DNA from 4 places in the Pseudomonas onubensis genome. Region 4 is predicted to be linked to each of the others. Evidence: predicted binding sites of a transcription regulator. Region 4 holds the regulator's gene; each other region holds the start of a gene.
What was found. The regulator FliA, encoded in region 4, starts transcription of late flagellar genes. The targets are predictions, from matches to a motif close to CTAAAGTTTNNNNNNNNNNNGCCGNTAA.
Positions count from the first base shown of each region.

Region 1 (5,265 bases), on a different contig from region 4:
CGGCGTTGGCGGCAGCGCGATCGGCGGTGGCCGTGGCAGTATCGTCACTGGCGTAATCGGCGCTGTTGCGGGTGGCCTGCTGGGTTCCGCTGCAGAAGAAGGCTTGACCCGTACCCAGGGTGTTGAAGTTACCGTTCGCGAAGACGACGGCAGCATGCGCGCCTACGTGCAGGCCGTTGACCCTAACGAAGTCTTCCGCATCGGCGACCGCGTGCGCATCATGACGGTTAACGGCACCAGCCGTGTAACGCGCTAAGCGCTGGTTGTAGAAACGCAAAACCCCAACCGAGTGACTGGTTGGGGTTTTTTTGTCTGCGGATACCTGAAAAATCGCAGACAATAAAAAACCGCCTTTGCAGGGCGGTTTTTTAGCGCAACCCGGTTTGCGGCCGGAATTGCATTCTCACAGGAAACAATGACCTGACCGAGATACTAATGTGGCTTCAAGGATGAATCAAGGCAAGGCGATAAACGATGATCAAAAGTTTTGGAATTTATGTGACCGTTCATTTTGCAAAATGTGGCAACAGAATATAGGTCATTTAGCCGAGCGTTCAGGCTCCGCTGGAAACACCTTCGCCCCGACCGCTGCGTTAGTATCGCCCTCGTTCTGCGTTCGTTGTGTTGTGAGCAGGTTGGGTAGGCGGGCGAATTTGGACCGGCTGCCACGGGCTTGCAACCCGTGCCGGATTAGCGCGGCTGGACCATTAACCCGGCCGCCTCACAGGAAACAATGACCTGTATCCAAAGGCCCACGTGTTCCGGTAAGTGGGCTGGAGGTAAGGCCCAACTTAATGGAGGGCCGAGTATGTCTAAGTTTGCACGACGTACGTGGAACCTCGTAGTGAATGCTGTGCGTGTTTATCACGTATGGGTATTTCTACGGGACAGCTTCGATGACCTGTAAGGTCTGAGAAGTGGGGCCGCCTCGGCTTAAACCGAGGCGGCCTTTTGGTTCTCACGCAATCACTTCACACCTGAAAGTGCTTCACCATCGTGTTCAACTCATGCGCCAGGCTGGCAAGCGATTGCGAAGCGGCGGTGGTCTGAGTCGAGCCCTCAGCGGATTGAATCGACAGCTGTTGAATGTTCAGCAAGTTGCGATCCACCGCCCGGGCGACGTCAGCTTGCTCGGCCGCCGCCGTGGTAATCACCAGGTTGCGGTTGTTGATCTCGTCATTGGCGGCAAGAATATCCGCCAGCGCTTGCTGCGCCAGTTCGGCCATGCCTATGGTTTGCCGGGTCATGGTGCTGCTGTCGAGCATGGTGTTTACGGTGCTGGCGGTGTTGGTCTGGATGCTGCCAATCATCTGTTCGATTTCTTGGGTCGATTGCGCGGTGCGATGGGCGAGGGCGCGTACTTCGTCGGCGACCACGGCAAAACCACGGCCGGCATCACCGGCGCGAGCCGCTTCGATGGCTGCGTTCAATGCCAGCAAATTGGTCTGCTCGGCAATGGTGCGGATAACGTCGAGTACCTTGCCGATGCCTTTGGCCTGCTCGGCCAAGCCGCCTACCTGGTCGGAGCTGACTTGCACGCCACGGGTCAGGGCCTGGATCGAGGTGAGCGCCTCGAGCATGCGTTGCTGGCCTTTCAAGGCGATGCTGCGCGACTCCTGGGACAGGTCGGAGGTGGTGGCGGCATTGCGGGCGACCTCTTCAATGGCAGTGGTCATCTCGGTGACGGCCGTGGCGGCCTGCTCGATCTCGCCATGTTGCTGTTGCAGGTCGCGGCTGCCTTCGGCGGTGACCGCGTTCAGCTCCTCGGCCGCGGCTGCCAGTTGGCTCGACGAGCCGGTTATTTGCCGCAGAGTCTGCACCAGGTTGTTGCGCATGGTCTCTTGTGCCCGCAACAGGCGCGTGGCTTCGTCGTTGCCGGTCGGCTTGATGGGCTGGGTGAGATCACCCTTGGCGATGGTTTCAGCCACCCGTACCGCTTCAATGATGGGGCCGGTAATGCTGCGGGTCAGCAGCCAGGCCACCAGCACCGTGCCGCCACTCACCAGTACGATGACGATGGCGATACCGCCCACGGCATGCTGGTACGCGGCCACGGAAGTCTGGCCGGCACTTTCGGCGCCTTTGTTGGCGAGATCGATCAACTGATCGAAGTTCTTGGTCATCTGCTCATAGCTTTCTCGAATGCTGTTGAGAAAGTCACGGGCGCCCGCCTTGTCGCCTGAACGCGAGCGTTTGAGCATCTCGGTGTGGTTCTTGGCGTACCCTTCCAGGCTTTGGTTGAACACGTCCAGACGCGATTTTTCCTCCGGCGTGCGCAGCAGCGCTGCATATTGAGCCAGTTGCTCCTTGACGTTGTTCAGGCGACCGGCGGATTTGTCTTCGTAGGTCTGCATGTCGACGTCGCTTGCCGACAGGATGTGCGCCATTTCCCCCAAGCGAAAACGATCCAGCGAAGCATTCGCCAGGGCCAGGATCCTCACGCGCTGCATCCAGTTGTTTTGGATGTCGGCAGCCTGGGACTGCACTTCGCCGATCTGCTTGAGCGCGAACAGGCCGAGAAACACACTCAGCGACGCAATGGCAGCGAAGCCGATGAAGGCTCTGGCCGCAATTCTTATATTTCTCAGGAACATGGGTTTTCGCTCGGGCTGGGACGCATTGAAGAGCTGTGTCGGGCGGATGCCCCTGGCGGGGCAGGCGGATCGCCACAATCCTTATTCGGCGGCCTGGGCAAAGTCTTTAGGCGTTGCGCGAAAGTGTCATCTTCGCCCAAAGAAAAACCCCAACCGGGTAACCGGTTGGGGTTTTTTGTGGGGCTTTCAGAGCGCTCAGGCTTTCTTTCGACTCGCCAGCGCTGTGACCGCATAGCCAATACAGGCTGCCAGGATCGACCCGGTCAGGATGCCCATCCGGTCCTCACCTGCGAATTCACTGGCGCCGGGCACAAACGCCAGGGAGCCGACAAACAGGCTCATGGTGAAGCCGATGCCGCACAGGATCGCCACACCCAGCACCTGGCCCCAATTGGCGCCGCTGGGCAGGGTGGCGATACCGGTCTTGATGGCCAGCCAGGTAAGGCCGAACACGCCGATGGTCTTGCCGATCAGCAGGCCGGCGGCGATGCCCATGGGCACGTGGTGGGTGAAGCTGTCCAGGGTGACCCCGGTCAGCGACACGCCAGCGTTGGCGAAGGCGAACAACGGCAGGATAGCGTAGGCCACCCATGGATGCAGGGCGTGCTCCAGGGTCAGCAGCGGCGAGGGTTCGGCATTTTTGGTGCGCAGCGGAATGCAGAACGCCAGGGTTACCCCGGCCAGGGTGGCGTGCACGCCACTCTTGAGCACGCAGACCCACAGGATCAAGCCGATGATCATATACGGGCCGAGTTTGACCACGCCCAGGCGGTTCATCGCGATCAAGGCAACCAGGCACGCGCCCGCGCCCGCCAATGCTGCATTCGATAATTCGGCGGAGTAGAACACCGCAATGACGATGATAGCGCCCAGGTCATCAATGATGGCCAGGGTCATCAGGAACAGCTTGAGTGACACCGGCACACGTTTGCCGAGCAGGGCCAGAACGCCGAGTGCGAAGGCGATGTCGGTGGCCATCGGGATTGCCCAGCCCGCGAGTGCGGCCGGGTTGTCCTTGTTAAGTGCCCAGTAGATCAGGGCCGGCACTACCATGCCGCCAATCGCGGCCGCGCCCGGCAGTACTACTTGCGATGGCTTGGACAGGTGACCGTCGAGCAACTCGCGTTTGACCTCAAGGCCGATCAACAGAAAGAACAGCGCCATCAGGCCATCATTGATCCACAGCAGCGCTGGCTTGGCGATTTGCAGCGCGCCAACCTGCGCCACTACCGGCGTATCGAGGAAGGCGCCATAGAGGTGCGCCAACGGTGAGTTATTGATGATCAGCGCCAAGGCGGCAGCGGCGATCAATAACAGACCGCTGGCGGCTTCCAGCTGGAAGAAACGGGTGAAAGTGCTACGCAGAGGCAAGGGATGCTCTCCAATCCAGGTTCAATAGGTGGGTACCCTAACCCGTACCGTTAGTTGTTAAAACAAAAGTTATATTCTTATTTGTTATAAGCAACGGGCGAGATCGGCGTTGCGCCAAAGCCTAGCAATTGTGTGTCTAATTGAGTCGTCACTGTATCTGTGTGCAGTGTAGGAAACCCCCTAAAATCGGGGCTGAAACCTTCAGAGACTCACCTCATGAACGACCACCGTACCTGGGCTCGCGAAGCCGTCCGCATCATCGAAGCGGACTTCCAGCGCAGCGCCGACACGCACCTCATCCCTCTGCCATTGCCGGGGCTGCCGGGTATCGAGTTGTACTTCAAGGATGAGTCCAGCCACCCCACCGGCAGCCTCAAACATCGGCTGGCGCGTTCGCTGTTTTTGTATGCACTGTGTAATGGCTGGCTCAAGCCGGGTGCGCCGGTGATCGAAGCGTCCAGTGGCTCTACTGCAGTGTCGGAGGCGTATTTTGCGCGCTTGCTCGGCGTGCCGTTTATCGCGGTGATGCCGGCCACCACGTCCCAGGCGAAGATCGACCAGATTGCCTTCTATGGTGGCAAGAGCCATCTGGTAAAGGATCCGACGCAGATCTACGCCGAGTCCGAACGCTTGGCGAAGGAAAGTGGCGGTCATTTCATGGACCAGTTCACCTACGCCGAACGTGCGACGGACTGGCGGGCAAACAACAACATCGCTGAGTCGATTTTCCAGCAGATGCGTTTTGAGCACTACCCGGAGCCGAGCTGGTTGATTTCCAGCCCCGGCACCGGTGGTACCACGGCGACCCTGGGCCGCTATGTGCGTTATCGCCAGCATTGCACCCGCGTGCTGTGTGCCGATGCCGAGCGTTCGGTGTTTTTTGACTACTATCAGACGGGCGATGCCAGTTTGCGTCTGGAGTGCGGTTCACGCATCGAAGGAATCGGCCGGCCACGGGTCGAGGCGTCGTTTTTGCCCAAAGTGATTGATGCGATGGTCAAGGTGCCGGATGCGCTGTCATTGGCGGCCATGCACTACCTGGCCGAGCGGTTGGGGCGGCGGGTGGGTGGTTCCAGCGGGACTAACCTGATCGGTGCTTTGGTCGCGGCGCTGCAGATGAAAGCGGCGGGGGAGTCGGGGTCGATCGTGGCGATCTTGTGTGATGGGGGCGAGCGGTATGCGAACACATACTACGATCAGGCGTGGTTGGCGCAGCAGGGGTATGAGCTTAGTGGCTTGATTGCAGCGGTTGCGGCCAGTGTAGAGAAGGGTGAGCCGTTGCCTGCCAGCGTCCAGCGCG
Region 1 covers NZ_CBFHAZ010000031.1:24,147-29,411, forward strand. Annotated here, with positions in the region: gene ACTD9P_RS12960 (outer membrane lipoprotein) at 1-256, shown strand, start outside; gene ACTD9P_RS12965 (methyl-accepting chemotaxis protein) at 972-2,594, opposite strand; gene nhaA (Na+/H+ antiporter NhaA) at 2,790-3,965, opposite strand; gene ACTD9P_RS12975 (PLP-dependent cysteine synthase family protein) at 4,182-5,265, shown strand, end outside.
Region 1: ACTD9P_RS12965 (methyl-accepting chemotaxis protein) is a predicted target of FliA. The motif match lies at 2,677-2,704, and genes of this name have one in related genera.

Region 2 (5,265 bases), on a different contig from region 4:
CGGGCGACATGATCAAGTTCCAGCAGTACTACACCGCGTCGTCGCAGATCATCAAGGCCGCGCAAGAAACCTTCAGCACACTGATCAACGCCCTTTAAAGGAGTCTGGAACGATGCGTATCTCTACACAGCAGTATTTCGACACCAGCTCCAGCAAGTATCAGGACAACTATTCCGGTGTGGTCAAGGCCCAGGACCAGGCGAGTTCCGGTGTGCGCGTGCAAACCGCTGCCGATGACCCGGTGGCCGCCGCCCAGTTGCTGATGTTGCAACAGCAGAAAGACATGCTGGGGCAGTACAGCGGCAACATCACGACCTTGCAGAACTCGCTGAATAATGAAGAAAGCGTGTTGGGGAGCATCGATATCGCCTTGGGCGCCGCACAGGGCCTGGCATTGCAGGCCGGTAACCTCAAGCTCAGCAACGATGATCGCAAGGCGCTCGCGGCCCAGGTCGGCGCGCTTGAAGACCAGGTATTGGGCTTGCTCAATACTAAGGACGCCAGTGGTAACTACATGTTCTCTGGGGCCAAGACCGATACACCGCCTTACAGCCGCAACAACGATGGCACCTATACCTACCAAGGTGACGAAACGCCGCTGAGCCTGCAGGTATCGAGCAACCTGACGATTGCCATGGGCGATACCGGCAAGACCTTGCTGGAAAGCTCATCCAACACCGGTCGCACGCAAACCTCGATTTTGCCGCCGGCGGTCAATGACGGCAAAGTCGCGATCTCGGCAGGCCTGGTTACTTCCGGCACGGCGTACACCAAGAGTTTTGCCGATGGTCAACCGTATAAGCTGACCTTCTCCAGTAGCACTCAATACAGCGTGAGCGACAAGGACGGTAACGACGTTACCTCTGAGATCACCGGTAATGGCACGTTTGACTCCACCAAGGAGGGCGCGTCCAGCGTCAACCTGCGCGGGGTCAAATTTGACATCAGCCTGAACCTCGGAGCGGATGTTGCCTCGGGCCCGGCCTCGGATGCGTTGGTGGCAGGCAAGTCGTTTACGCTGGAAAGCAAACCCGACACGTTCAGCAGCTCGCGTACGGCAAGCAACCCCTCCACGGCGCAGTTGACCAGTGGCCGCGTCACGGATCAGGCGGCCTACGCCAGTACCTTTCCCAACTCGGGGGCGGTGATCAAGTTCACCAGCGGCAATGCCTACGAGGTCTATGCCCAGCCCTACAGCGCCAACAGCAAGTCGATTGCCACAGGCACCATGGCCACCGGCGCGACGTCGATCACGGCGGCTGGCGTGACCTTTGATGTGAGCGGCACGCCAGGTGCCGGTGATCAGTTCTCCCTCGCTGCCACCAGCAACAAGAATATGAACGCCCTGGACACCCTGGGCCAACTGCGCAAGGCGCTGGAAACCCCAGCCGATGGCGACCCGGTTGCCATGAACAAGCTCAAGGATGTGCTCAATACCACGATCGGCAACCTGACTAACGCGTCGGCGCAGATCGACCAGGTCCGTGGCTCCATCGGTGCGCGCCAGAACGCCATGGATATCCAAGGTCAGGAAAACACCAGCCTGGGCCTGGCCAACACCTCGACCATGTCGTCATTGGCCAACGTCGATATGGGGCAGGCCGCCATTGACCTGACTTTGCAGCAGACCATGCTGCAAGCCTCGCAACTGGCCTTTGTGAAAATCTCCCAGTTGAGCCTGTTCAGCCGCATGTAATCGGCGGCAAGACATGCGGCCCACCCTGGCAACAGGGGGGGCCGTTGTCGTTTCTGGTGCCGGGAATGTTGCCGGGTTTTGCATAAAGCGCACAAAATTGAGTGACCTGTGAGTCATAAAGCGCATCTTCACTGTATCGTGTGAAAAGGATAAGTCGCTTGCGAGTCTTTACGCGGCGGCTTTCAGCGATATTTTTACGGGGTTATCCCCTTTATTGTCAGCGCTCCCGGCTCGGTCCGAGGGGTGTTATCCAGCTATTTAGTATTGGGAAGCCACAATGATTGGCATAAAAAGCATCGCCAGTTACGTGCCGGCAGACGGGATCGATAACTACGCCCAGGGTGCCAAGTTCGCCAAGGATGAAGAATTCATCATCGGCAAGATCGGTTCGGCGTTCCTGCCGCGCAAGGATGCTGCGCAGGAAACCTCCGACCTGTGCGTCGAAGCGGTCAACGCCTTGTTTGCTGCCAACCCTGAATTGAAGCGCGAATCCATCGACGCTGTGATCGTCGTGACCCAGAACGGCGATGAAGAAGGCTTGCCGCACACGGCCGCCATCGTCCAGGACAAATTGGGCCTGCCCACCCACGTGGCAGCGTTTGATATCTCCTTGGGCTGCTCGGGTTATGTCTACGGCATCTACGCGATGAAGGGCTTCATGGAAGCCACCGGCCTGAAAAACGGCCTGCTGATCACCGCCGACCCGTATTCGAAGATCGTCGACCCTGAAGATCGCAACACCACCATGCTGTTTGGTGATGCCGCCACCGCCACCTGGATGGGCGAAGACGCGCCGTGGTTGTTGGGCAAGTCCAAGTTCGGCACCGACGGTTCCGGCGCGCCGCATTTGAAGGTGAGTGATGGCGTGTTTTTCATGAACGGCCGTCAAGTGTTCAACTTCGCCTTGCTCAAGGTGCCGGCGCATTTGCACGAGCTGCTCAATGAGTCGGACCTCAAAGCCGACGAAATCGACGCATTCTGCATCCACCAGGGCAGTGCGGCGATTGTCGACGCGGTTGCGCGGCGTTTCGAAGAGGCTCCGGTAGAGAAGTTCATCAAGGACATGGTCGAGACTGGCAACACCGTGTCGTCGAGCATTCCGTTGCTGCTGGAAAAGCACATGATGGACGCCGACTGGAAGCGCGTTGCCATCAGCGGTTTCGGCGTGGGCCTGTCGTGGGGGTCGGCGATTCTCTATCGCCCGTAACGCTTCAATAGGCTGCATAAAAAACGCCCAGGCTCAAAAAGCCTGGGCGTTTTTTATTGTGGCGAGCGGGCTTGCCCCGCGTTGGGCTGCGCAGCAGCCCCAAAGATGTCAGCGGCCCATGAATTCAGGACTTTCCAGCCGCTTTAAGCCCTTGAATTACAAAGGGTGGCCCCGTGCTAGTAAAAAAAATCAAAAAAGTCCTCAAGCAACCTGCTTTCACGACGATAACTATTACGAAGGTTCTCTAGGCCACACCCGGCGGTTGCCAGGGCCGGAAGCCGCAGTACACCACCCACGAGGATTTCGTCATGGCTTTAACAGTAAACACTAACCTTGCTTCGTTGAACGTTCAGAACAACCTGAACAAGGCTTCCGGCGCCCTGCAAACTTCCATGCAGCGTCTGTCCTCCGGCCTGCGTATCAACAGCGCCAAAGACGATGCGGCCGGCCTGCAAATCTCCAACCGTCTGACCAGCCAGATCAACGGCCTGGGCGTTGCAATCAAGAACGCCAACGACGGCAGCTCGATTGCTCAGACCGCTGAAGGCGCAATGCAGCAGTCCACCAACATCCTGCAAAGCATGCGTACCCTGGCTCTGCAATCCGCCAACGGCTCGCCAAGCGCTGACGACCGTAAGTCGAACCAGGCTCAATACGCAGCACTGACTGCTGAATTGACCCGTATCGCTACCACCACTACTTTCGGTGGCAAGAACCTGCTGGACGGTTCTTTCGGTACCACTTCGTTCCAGGTCGGCGCCAACGCCAACCAGACCATCGACATGAGCATCGGTAACGTTGCAGCCAACAACATTGGTTCGCAGCAGCTGAAATCCCAAGGCGTTGCTCCAAGCGCAACAGGCGTTGCCGGCGGCGCACTCACCGTTACCGGTGGCGGCCAGTCCAAGAGCCTGACCATCGCTGCCGGTGCTTCGGCCGGGCAGATCGCTGCGCAAATGAACGGCGCTGTAGGCGGCCTGGCTGCTACTGCCAGCACTGTTGCCCAGTTCACCATTGACTCCACTGCCATCGCTGCTGCAACTCCAGCCAGCGCCAACTTCACCCTGCAAGTCGGTAGCGGTGCTGCGGTTCAGTTCACTGGCGTGGTCAAAGCTTCTGACCTGGCTGACCAACTGAAGTCCAACGCTGCCAAGCTGGGCATCACCGTTAACTACGACTCGACCACTCAAGCGCTGTCGGTCAAGTCCGATACCGGTGAGAACCTGACCTTCAACGCTGGCGACGCTGGCGCAGTTGCGGGCATCAAGGTTGCTACTCTGGATGGTTCTGGTGTTGCTGGTACTGCCGTTGCTCTGGACGCAGGTCCGATCATCGCCACTGGCGCCGTTTCCCTGAACTCCTCCAGCAGCTACTCGCTGAGCGGTGCAGGTGTGACCGGTCTGTTCGCAGCCGCTGGTACTGCTGCCAACTCCACCAAAACCACCGTCAACAACACTGACATCACCACTGCTGCCAACGCACAGAACTCGATCGACGTGATCACTCAGGCGATCTCCGACATCGACTCCCAGCGTGCCGGTCTCGGTGCTGTACAAAACCGTTTCGACAACACTGTTGCCAACCTGCAGAGCATCTCCGACAACTCCAGCGCCGCTCGCGGTCAGATCCAGGACGTTGACTACGCTGCTGAAACTGCTCAGTTGACCAAGCAACAAACCCTGCAACAGGCTTCCACTGCGATCCTGTCCCAGGCCAACCAACTGCCATCCGCTGTACTGAAGCTGCTTCAGTAATAGCCATCGGCAGATGAATGACGGAAGGGCGCGTTTACGTGCCCTTTTGTCTTTTGCGTGATGAGGAGATTGGGCATGGACATGAGTGTGAAGCTGAACCTGTCTTATCCGGCAGCGGTGCCGCAAAACGCGCCTGCCCCCGTGAACAACGACCTGCACAAAACCAGGGTCGACCCCACGGTGGCCACGGTTCAACCCCAGCAAGACTCGAAACCGTCCGACCTTGAACAGGCCGTTACGGATATTCGCAAATTCGTTCAGGCTGCCCAGCGCAACCTGGAATTTTCCATTGATGACTCCACCCATCAGGTGGTGGTCAAGGTGATTGCAACCGACAGTGGCGAAGTCATTCGTCAGATCCCGTCGGAAACTGCGTTGAAACTCGCACAAAGCCTTCACGACGCCAGCAACGTGTTGTTTGACGCGAAAGTCTGAGCTGGCATGAATTTTGTTGCTGTAGCTGCTTGAGGCGTCGTCCGTCAATAAAGCGCCAGCCCCGATCAGGAGAAGTGTCATGGGTGATATCACGGTAAGCGGCCCGGTTACGGGGATTAATACCGAGTCGATCGTTACGGCCTTGGTGAATGCTGAGCAAGCACCCAAGCAGT
Region 2 covers NZ_CBFHAZ010000098.1:12,426-17,690, reverse strand. Annotated here, with positions in the region: gene flgK (flagellar hook-associated protein FlgK) at 1-98, shown strand, start outside; gene ACTD9P_RS23935 (flagellar hook-associated protein 3) at 113-1,696, shown strand; gene ACTD9P_RS23930 (ketoacyl-ACP synthase III) at 1,974-2,903, shown strand; gene ACTD9P_RS23925 (flagellin N-terminal helical domain-containing protein) at 3,212-4,657, shown strand; gene ACTD9P_RS23920 (flagellar protein FlaG) at 4,733-5,092, shown strand; gene fliD (flagellar filament capping protein FliD) at 5,172-5,265, shown strand, end outside.
Region 2: ACTD9P_RS23925 (flagellin N-terminal helical domain-containing protein) is a predicted target of FliA. The motif match lies at 3,104-3,131, and genes of this name have one in related genera.

Region 3 (5,265 bases), on a different contig from region 4:
CCTGGAGAAAGAAATCGGCCTGGTAGAAAAAGTCGGCGCACCGACCTTGCGTCGCCACTACCACGTGCTGTCACGCCTGCGCATCTGGCTGTCCGACCGCGAGGCCGCCGCGTACCTGTTTCTCGGCACGCTGGCAGCCCTGCTGTTTGTGGTCGCGATCAGCCAGTTGGCCTTGTCGCCAGCGGTCAAGGCCGGCCACATCTACGCGGTCATGACCTACCTGTGGACCTTCGTCACCAGCATGGACGAGGCGCCCGGGATGGTCGACCAACTGGCGCGTCTCAAGGACATCGGCAAACGTGTGGACCCAGGCCTGGGCGAGCATTAAGCCTTAACGAAAACGGTCGACCTCATGCCGCAGGCCGGCCGCCAGAGTTTCCAGTTCCTTGGCGGTAATCGCCAGGTTGGACACCACTTCGCGCTGTTCGCTGTTAGCCAATGCGATGCTTTGCAAGTTGCTGCTCAGCACGTTGGCCGTGCTGCTCTGCTCCTGGGTCGCGGTGGTAATGGCAGCAAATTGCTGGCCTGCCGAACGGCTTTGCTCGTCGATGCGTGCCAGGGCCGAGGCCACGTCGGCGTTACGCGACAGGCCTTCCTGCATCAACTCGTTGCCGTGCTCCATGGTGCTGATGGCGTTGCCGGTTTCCTGCTGGATGCTCTGGATCATCACCGAGATTTCGTCGGTGGCCTGGCGCGTGCGCGAGGCCAGGTTGCGCACTTCGTCGGCAACCACCGCAAAGCCCCGGCCTTGTTCACCCGCCCGCGCCGCCTCGATGGCGGCGTTGAGCGCCAGCAGGTTGGTTTGCTCGGCAATCGAGGTGATCACACCGACGATCCCGCCAATTTCCTGAGAGCGCTGGCCCAAGGTGTTGATCACCGTGGCCGTACTGTTCAGGGCGGTAGCGATATGCTCCAGCGACGACGACGCCTCTTGCATAGAGTTGCGGCCAATACGCGTCTGCTGGGCGTTTTCCTGGGCCAGTCGCTCGGTATTGCCCATGTTGTCGGCAATGTTCAGCGAGGTGGCGCTGAACTCTTCCACTGCGCCAGCCATGCTGGTGATTTCGCCGGACTGCTGCTCCATGCCCTCATAGGCACCACCTGACAGGCCGGACAATGCCTGCGCCCGGCTGTTGACCTCTTCGGCCGCTTTACGGATATGCGAGACCATGGTCGACAGCGCCTCACCCATCTGGTTGAAGCTGCTCGCCAACTGGCCGATTTCGTCATGGCTGGACACATTCAAGCGTGCGCTCAAATCGCCGGCGCCCAAGGCTTCGGCCTGGCGCACCAAGTCGCTCAAAGGCTGCAATTTGCTGCGCAGCAACCACACCGCCGCGCCTACTGCCAGCAACATCGCCAGCACGCTGCCGATCACCAGGCGAATGCCGACCGCCCAGGTGACTGCACGTATTTCGGACTTCGGCATACTCGCCACCACCGACCACGGGCCGCCTTCGAACGGCACCGCGACGCTGTAGAAATCTTCGTTCTTGTCGCTCCAGAAGCGGCCTTTGCCTGGGCTCTTGGCCAGATCAAGCATCACCGGGACCGCCTGGTCCAACGCCTGCACACCGGCCGGTGGCACCAGCCAGTGCTTCTGTTCGTCCAGCAAGGCAAGCGAGCCAGTCTGGCCGATACGGAAGCGCTTGAGGTTGTCGAACTGGGCCTTTTGCTCATCGGTGTAATCAAAGCCGATAAACAACACGGCGATCACCTTGCCGGCGGCATCGCGCACGGGGCTGTACTGGGTCATGTAGGAGCGATCAAACAGCACCGCCCGCCCGATGTAATTCTGCCCGGCCAAAAGGCGCTGGTAAGCCGGATGCTGGTGGTCCAGCACAGTCCCGATGGCGCGATTGCCATCTTGTTTGGTCAGGGAGGTGCTGATGCGGATGAAGTCTTCGCCACTGCGCACAAACACCGTGGCCACGCCACCGGACATCTGCTTGAACTCGTCCACCTCTGCGAAGTTGTTGTTCAACACCTCATCGCCCAGGAGCAGGCTTGGAGTCTGCACACCGGCCACGGCGACTTGCTGGTCCGGGCGCACACTCAGCCCGGCACCAAAGCGCTTCTCAAACAGCCCGCTCAATCGCTGAGTGCTCTCGCGCAAGGTGCTGTGGAAGGTGTTGAGTTGGTCGGCCAGCAAGCGTGCCTCGCTGGCCAGATGTTCCTCGCGGGTGTCGAGGTTGGCCGAGTCGAGGGAACGCAGGGCAAAAACCGTACTGCCGCTGATGACGACCGCCAATATGACGGCCAAGGCGAGGCCTAACTGAGAGGCGATCCGAGCGCGAGGTTGAGACATGACAGCTCCTGGCCGAGGCCAGGATCATCCTGATCTCTTAGCGCAGCTCGGCAAATTATCTGTTGGGAAACGCTGGAAACGGGGGTTCCAACACACCTTCTTCGGCAAGCGCGGGCAATACTTGAGCAATTCACAAGGGCATCGCGCAAACGATTGCACCGAAGGGCTAGGCAAGGCGTTCAACCTGGGGCAATTCCATGGCCTTGACTTCGCCTTGAAGAAACTCCGCCAATCGCCGCAAGCGCTCGCCACCGGGGCGGGTTTTCGGCCATACCAAATAGTAATTTTCCCCACTGGCCACCGCCGTCGGCCACGGCAGGCTCAAACGGCCCTGGGCCACATCTTCGGCCACCATCAGCAAATCACCCATGGACACGCCGTAACCCCGCGCGGCGGCGATCATGCCCAGCTCCAAGGTATCGAACACTTGCCCGCCCTTGAGCGACACCTGGGACGACAACCCCATGCGCTCCAGCCAATTGCGCCAGTCTCGGCGGTCGGGTGTGGGGTGCAGCAGTTCGGCGCTCGCCAGGCGTGAGACATCCCAAGGCCCGTCATTAAGCAGGTTGGGCGCACCCACCGGGATCAGCAATTCGGGAAACAGGTAGCAGGCCTCCCAATCCGCCGGAAAGTGCCCGTAACTGAGCAATACAGCGCAGTCGAAGGGTTCCTGGTTGAAGTCCACTTCGTCCACGCTCATCCATGCGCTGGTCAGTTGCACCTCATTGCCCGGCTGCAAGGCGCGAAAGCGACTGAGCCGCGCCAGCAACCAGCGCATGGTCAGGGTCGACGGCGCCTTCATGCGCAGGATGTCGTCTTCGGCGTTCAGGGTGTGACAGGCGCGCTCCAGCGCCGCGAAGCCTTCGCGCACCCCGGGCAACAGCAGGCGCGCCGCTTCAGTGAGCTGCAGGTTGCGGCCACTGCGCTGGAACAGGCGGCAGGCGAAGTGCTCTTCGAGCGTGCGGATGTGCCGGCTGACGGCACTTTGCGTGATGGAAAGCTCATCCGCCGCGCGGGTGAATGAGTTATGCCGGGAGGCCGCTTCAAAAGCACGCAAGGCATACAACGGAGGCAGACGGCGTGGCATGGAAGAACCTCCTCAGAGCAATGCCCAACCCTAGCATGAGTTTTAATCATGCGAGTGATCGCTTTTATCCTTTTGTGTAATGCGTCAGGAGCGCCGAGAATCAACCCTTTCCCAACCCTCTGACTTTTTGAGCGTGATGATCATGCAACATCCGGTGCGTACTGAACTCTGGGCCATTCTGCGGCTGTCAGGGCCGTTGATTGCCTCACAGTTGGCGCACATGTTGATGGTGCTGACCGACACGCTGATGATGGCCCGCCTGAGCCCCGAGGCGCTGGCCGGTGGCGGCCTGGGCGCGGCGAGTTATTCGTTTGTGGCGATTTTCTGTATCGGCGTGATTGCCGCCGTCGGCACGCTGGTCGCCATCCGCCACGGCGCCGGAGACATCGAAGGCGCCACCCGGCTGACACAGGCCGGGTTGTGGCTGGCGTGGCTGATGGCGTTGGTGGCCGGCTTGCTGCTATGGAACCTCAAGCCAGTTCTGCTGATGTTCGGCCAAACCGAAACCAACGTGCAGGCGGCGGGGCAATTCCTGACCATCCTGCCCTTCGCCCTGCCCGGCTACCTGAGCTTCATGGCCTTGCGCGGTTTCACCAGCGCCATCGGCAAGGCGACGCCGGTGATGGTGATCAGCCTGGGCGGCACCGTCATTAACTACTTGCTCAACCATGCGCTGATCGAGGGCATGTTCGGTTTGCCAAAGCTCGGCTTGATGGGCATCGGCCTGGTCACGGCGATCGTCGCCAATTGCATGGCCCTGGCGTTGATGTGGTACATCCGCAGCAACCGCGCTTACGCGGCCTACCCGCTCGGCACGGGCCTGTTGCGCCTCAACACTCAGTACCTGCGTGAGCTGTGGCGCCTGGGCCTGCCGATTGGTGGCACCTATGCAGTGGAGGTCGGCTTGTTTGCCTTCGCGGCGCTGTGCATGGGCACCATGGGCAGTACGCAATTGGCAGCGCATCAGATTGCCCTGCAAATCGTTTCGGTGGCGTTCATGGTGCCGGCGGGGATGTCGTATGCGATCACCATGCGCATCGGTCAGCATTACGGTGCCGGGCAATTGCTGCAGGCACGCATGGCCGGGCGGGTCGGCATCGGTTTTGGCGCGTTGGTGATGTTGGGATTTGCCGTTGTGCTGTGGCTGTTTTCCGATGCGCTGATCGGGCTGTTTCTGGACCATAACGACCCCGCTTTCCACGATGTCATCGTGCTGGCGGTCAGCCTGTTGGCCGTGGCGGCGTGGTTTGAATTGTTCGACGGCGTGCAAACCATTGCCATGGGCTGTATTCGTGGGCTTAAAGACGCCAAGACTACCTTCCTGGTTGGGCTCGGGTGTTACTGGCTGATCGGCGCGCCGTCGGCGTGGCTGATGGCGTTCACGCTAGGTTGGGGGCCGACCGGTGTCTGGTGGGGTTTAGCGCTGGGCTTGGCCTGCGCGGCAGTCAGCCTGACCTGGGCGTTTGAGGCGAAGATGAAGCGGATGATTCGGCAGGAGCCGGAAATACATCCTGCATTTCATGCCGCACAGACAGAGTAAAAGCCTTGGGTTTACATCCTTCAGCCCAGCAGCGCCTGCTGGCTCTTGCCGAACGTCAAATACTCCACCAGCTCCGGCAACGGCAACGGCTTGCTGATCAGGTAACCCTGGGCCTGATCACACCCAAACAGCCGCAACAACGCCAGCTGTTCAGGGGTTTCCACGCCCTCGGCCACCACTTCCAGGTTGAGGTTGTGGGCCAGGTTGATCATGGCATGCACCAGCTTGCGGTTTTCTTCGCGCTCTTCCATGCCGCCGACAAAGCTCTTGTCGATCTTCAGCAAGGCAATCGGCAAGCTGTTGAGGTGCACGAACGAGGAAAACCCGGTG
Region 3 covers NZ_CBFHAZ010000003.1:131,553-136,817, forward strand. Annotated here, with positions in the region: gene ACTD9P_RS02365 (ABC transporter six-transmembrane domain-containing protein) at 1-328, shown strand, start outside; gene ACTD9P_RS02370 (methyl-accepting chemotaxis protein) at 332-2,308, opposite strand; gene ACTD9P_RS02375 (LysR substrate-binding domain-containing protein) at 2,475-3,395, opposite strand; gene ACTD9P_RS02380 (NorM family multidrug efflux MATE transporter) at 3,532-4,935, shown strand; gene ACTD9P_RS02385 (putative bifunctional diguanylate cyclase/phosphodiesterase) at 4,956-5,265, opposite strand, start outside.
Region 3: ACTD9P_RS02370 (methyl-accepting chemotaxis protein) is a predicted target of FliA. The motif match lies at 2,407-2,434, and genes of this name have one in related genera.

Region 4 (5,265 bases):
GCCGGCGCAGGTTTGGCGGCCACTGGCATGGCAGTCGCCACGGCGGCCGGGGCCACTTCGGAGAACTTGCCTTTGCCGTGCAACTCGTCCAGCAGCGCTTCGAATTCGTGATCGGAGATCAGGCCGTCAGCGCCAGGCTCAACGCTGGCAGGCGCGGCGCTGGCAGCCGGTGCGGCCGCGATGGCGGCGACTTCCGGCAAGGCTTCGGCGGCAAACGTGCCCTTGCCATGCAGTTGGTCGAGCAGCGCTTCGAATTCGTCGTCGGTAATGTCGGTGCTTGTAGAGGTGGCAGACGCAGCAGGCGCTGCCGGTTCAGCGGCAGCTGCCACGGCGTCCGGCGCAAACTGGCCTTTACCGTGCAACTGGTCGAGCAGGGATTCAAATTCTGCGTCGGTAATGTCTTCGCTGGTCGGCACGGCAGGCGCAGTCGCCGCTTTCGGTGCTTCAGCTTCGGCCTTCACCGCGCTGAGGGAGTTGAGCAGCTGTTCGAACTCGCTGTCGGTCACATCCGGCTCGGCTTCAACCACCGGCTCAGGCGCGGCTACCGGCGCAACTGCGGTATCAGCAGGTTCGGCCAGACGTGCCAGCGCAGCCAGCAGTTCCGGCGTGGCAGCCGTGATCGGCGCACGTTCGCGCACCTCACTGAACATGCCGTTGACCGCATCCAATGCCTCGAGAATCACGTCCATCAGTTCCGAGTCGACGTGGCGCTCACCCTTGCGCAGGATGTCGAACACGTTCTCGGCGATGTGACAGCACTCCACCAGCTCATGGAGCTGGAGGAAGCCGGCGCCCCCTTTTACAGTGTGAAAACCGCGAAAAATTGCATTGAGCAGGTTCGCATCATCCGGTCGGCTTTCCAGCTCGACCAGTTGTTCGGACAGTTGCTCTAAAATTTCGCCGGCCTCTACAAGGAAATCCTGAAGGATTTCTTCATCGGCGCCGAAGCTCATGTGGGTGCTCCTTAGAAGCCTAAACTGGACAGCAAATCGTCTACGTCATCTTGACCGGATACGACGTCTTCACGTTTATCGGCATGAATCTGCGGACCTTCACCCTTGGCGAGATGTTTTTGTGGATCTTTTTCCGAGAGGATCGCTGCGCGGTCATGTTCGATGCCGGCAAAACGGTCGACCTGGCCGGCCATGAGCACCAATTTGAGCAAGTTGCTTTCCACTTCGGTGACCAGTTGGGTCACGCGCTTGATCACTTGACCGGTGAGGTCCTGGTAATCCTGGGCCAGCAGAATGTCATTGAGGTTGCTGGCCACCGTGCGGTTTTCCTGTTCGCTGCGCGACAGAAAAGCGTCGACCCGACGCGCCAATTCACGAAACTCCTCAGCCCCCACTTCGCGGCGCATGAAGCGGCCCCAGTCAACGCTGAGCGCCTGAGCTTCGGTGACCATGCCATTAACCAACGGCGTGGCGTTTTCCACCAGGTCCATGGTGCGGTTGGCCGCCGCCTCAGTCAGCCTGACCACATAGGACAGGCGTTCGGTGGCATCAGTGATCTGCGAAATTTCTTCGGCCTGGGGCATGTGCGGGTCAATCTGGAAATTGACGATTGCACTGTGCAGCTCGCGTGTGAGCTTGCCCACTTCCTGATACAGGCCGCGGTCACGGGTCTGGTTAAGCTCATGGATCAACTGCACCGCGTCGCCGAACTGGCCTTTTTCAAGGCTTTCGACCAACTGGTGAGCATGCTTTTTCAGGGTCGACTCAAAGTCTCCCTGTGACGTTTCGTTATGCTCCATAGCTCCCCCGTGGTGACATCAGCCGTGGATGCGTTCAAAGATCTTTTCGATCTTCTCTTTCAAGGCCAACGCCGTGAATGGCTTGACCACGTAACCGTTAACCCCGGCTTGGGCGGCTTCGATGATCTGTTCACGCTTGGCTTCGGCGGTCACCATCAACACAGGCAAGCTGCGCAGTTTTTCATCGGCGCGCACGTGACGCAGCAAGTCGATACCGGTCATGCCCGGCATGTTCCAGTCGGTTACCAGAAAGTCGATGCTCCCGCTGTTGAGGATCGGAATCGCCGTCAGGCCGTCATCCGCCTCGACCGTGTTGGTGAACCCAAGGTCACGCAACAGGTTTTTTATGATCCGCCGCATCGTTGAGAAGTCATCAACGATGAGGATTTTCATGTTCTTGTCCAATTCGACCTCCAAGCAGTCTTAAACGCGCCCAGCACCTGGACGCGCCATTTCAATCAACAGGCGTTACACAAAAAGGACTGCCCAGGGCACCACGGCACGAACCCGCAAAAGCATGCAGCCTTTGCGGTAGCGTCTGCAGTGTCCCCACACTGCCTGTCAGCGCGCGCGCCACTCTCCCAATCGCCCCCGCAAGCGGGCGGCGCACTGGCTATGCAGCTGGCTGACACGCGATTCGCTGACCCCCAGGACCTCACCGATTTCCTTGAGGTTCAGCTCTTCGTCGTAGTACAGCGCCAACACCAGTCGCTCACGCTCCGGCAAATTGGCAATCGCTTCCGCCAACGCGCCCTGGAAACGTTCGTCTTCCAGGTCGCGTGACGGTTCCAGATGTGCACTCGCGCCGTCCTCGTGCAGCCCTTCGTGTTCGCCGTCCTGCAAAAGGTCGTCGAAACTGAACAGGCGGCTGCCCAAGGTATCGTTCAAAATCCCGTAGTAATCGTCGAGACTCAATTGGAGTTCGGCCGCAACTTCGTGATCTTTAGCGTCACGACCGGTTTTTGCTTCAATTGCACGAATTGCGTCACTGACCATGCGCGTATTGCGGTGTACCGAACGCGGCGCCCAATCACCTTTACGCACTTCATCGAGCATCGCACCACGTATGCGAATACCCGCATACGTCTCGAAACTCGCGCCCTTGCTCGCGTCGTATTTGGTCGACACTTCGAGCAGGCCGATCATGCCGGCCTGGATCAAGTCCTCAACCTGCACACTGGCAGGCAGGCGTGCCAGCAAGTGATAGGCAATGCGCTTGACCAAGGGCGCATAGCGCTCGATCAGTTCGCCCTGGCTGTCACGTGCCGACTTTTTGTAAAGGTTGTAGCCGCTGGATGTCATAGCACAGGTCCCGCGCTCGTCTGATGCACCAATCGCTCGACGAAAAACTCCAGATGCCCCCGCGGGTTGGCAGGCAACGGCCAAGTATCGACCTTCTGGGCAATAGCCTTGAACGCCAATGCGCACTTCGAACGAGGGAACGCTTCGTAGACTGCACGCTGCTTTTGCACAGCCTTGCGCACACACTCGTCATAGGGAACTGCGCCCACGTATTGTAAGGCGACATCGAGGAAGCGATCCGTGACCTTGGTCAACTTGGCGAACAGATTCCGCCCTTCCTGCGGGCTTTGGGCCATGTTGGCCAGCACGCGGAAGCGGTTCATGCCGTAGTCACGGTTAAGCAGTTTGATCAGGGCGTAGGCGTCGGTGATCGAGGTGGGTTCGTCGCACACCACCAGCAGCACTTCCTGGGCGGCGCGCACGAAGCTGACCACCGACTCGCCGATCCCGGCGGCGGTGTCGATCACCAGCACGTCGAGGTTGTCGCCGATGTCGCTGAACGCCTGGATCAGGCCGGCATGCTGCGCCGGGCTCAGGTGCACCATGCTCTGGGTGCCCGAGGCGGCCGGCACGATGCGAATGCCACCGGGGCCTTGCAGCAGCACATCGCGCAGCTCACAACGGCCTTCGATCACATCGGCCAGGGTGTGTTTGGGTGTCAGCCCCAGCAGAACGTCCACGTTCGCCAGGCCCAGGTCAGCATCCAGCAGCATGACGCGACGGCCAAGCTCTGCCAGGGCCAGGGACAAATTCACTGACACGTTAGTTTTCCCGACGCCACCTTTGCCGCCGGTCACCGCGATCACCTGTACGGGATGCATGCTGCCCATTTTATTTCTTTACCTTGTCTTGCTTAGACGCAGGCTACATGGCTTGGCCGCGTGAATCGCTTGCAGACCATCGATGTAGATACATTTCACGGTGTTCATCCTGCCTCACCCCACCCGCTTAGCCGGGTTGTGGTAAAGGTCGGCGAACATATCGGCCATCGCTTCCTCGCTAGGCTCTTCTTGCATTTGCACGCTGACAGCACGGCTGACCAACTGATGACGGCGCGGCAGATGTAAATCATCCGGGATCCGCGGCCCGTCGGTCAGGTAGGCAACCGGTAACTCATGACTGATCGCCAGGCTCAACACCTCGCCCAGGCTCGCGGTTTCGTCGAGCTTGGTGAGGATGCAACCGGCCAGGCCGCAGCGCTTGTAGCTGTGGTAGGCAGCGGTAAGAACCTGTTTCTGGCTGGTGGTTGCAAGCACCAGGTAATTTTTTGACTTGATGCCACGCCCGGCCAGGCTTTCAAGCTGCATGCGCAGTGCCGGATCGCTGGCTTGCAGGCCGGCCGTGTCAATCAACACCACGCGCTTGCGCAGCAGTGGGTCGAGCGCATTGGCCAGGGACTGGCCCGGGTCGACGTGGGTCACGGTCACATTGAGGATGCGGCCCAGGGTCTTGAGCTGCTCCTGGGCGCCGATGCGATAGCTGTCCATGCTCACCAGCGCGATGTTCTGCGCGCCGTACTTGAGCACATAACGGGCGGCCAGCTTGGCCAGGGTGGTGGTCTTGCCCATGCCGGCGGGGCCGACCATGGCAATCACACCGCCCTCTTCCAGCGGTTCGATTTCCGGCGTGGCGATCATGCGCGCCAGGTGCGCCAGCAACATGCGCCAGGCCTGGCGTGGTTCTTCGACTTCGGCCGTCAGTGCAAGCAAATCGCGCGACAGCGGGCCGGACAGGCCGATGCGTTGCAGGCGACGCCACAGGTTGGCCTGCTGCGGCTTGCTGCCTTGCAGCTGCGTCCACGCCAACGAGCCCAGCTGCACTTCGAGCAGCTCACGCAGGCCATTGAGTTCAAAACGCATCGAGTCGAGCGCGCGCTGGTCGACCGCGGCGGCCGGGGCTGGCGCTGCTGGACGTGGTGGTTCTTTGAAGGTCGGTTCTACCAACGGCTCGGCGGCGGTCAAAGGCAGGCCGGCGAACAGTTGGCGATTGGTGCTGGCATCGCTGTCGCCACGCATGCTCAATTCAGCCTGGGCCGAAACAATGCGCGAGGCGGTCTTGCGCAGCTCGTCTTCGAGTTCCATGTTCGGCACACGCGGCGCCAGCGCCGAGGGGGTGTAATCCAGGGCAGCCGTCAGCTCGACACCGCCGGCAATGCGACGGTTTCCAATAATCGCGGCATCGGCGCCCAGCTCATCACGTACCAGTTTCAT
Region 4 covers NZ_CBFHAZ010000130.1:2,390-7,654, reverse strand. Annotated here, with positions in the region: gene ACTD9P_RS26835 (chemotaxis protein CheA) at 1-953, opposite strand, end outside; gene ACTD9P_RS26830 (protein phosphatase CheZ) at 965-1,753, opposite strand; gene ACTD9P_RS26825 (chemotaxis response regulator CheY) at 1,772-2,146, opposite strand; gene fliA (RNA polymerase sigma factor FliA) at 2,315-3,055, opposite strand; gene fleN (flagellar synthesis regulator FleN) at 3,052-3,885, opposite strand; gene flhF (flagellar biosynthesis GTPase FlhF) at 3,991-5,265, opposite strand, start outside.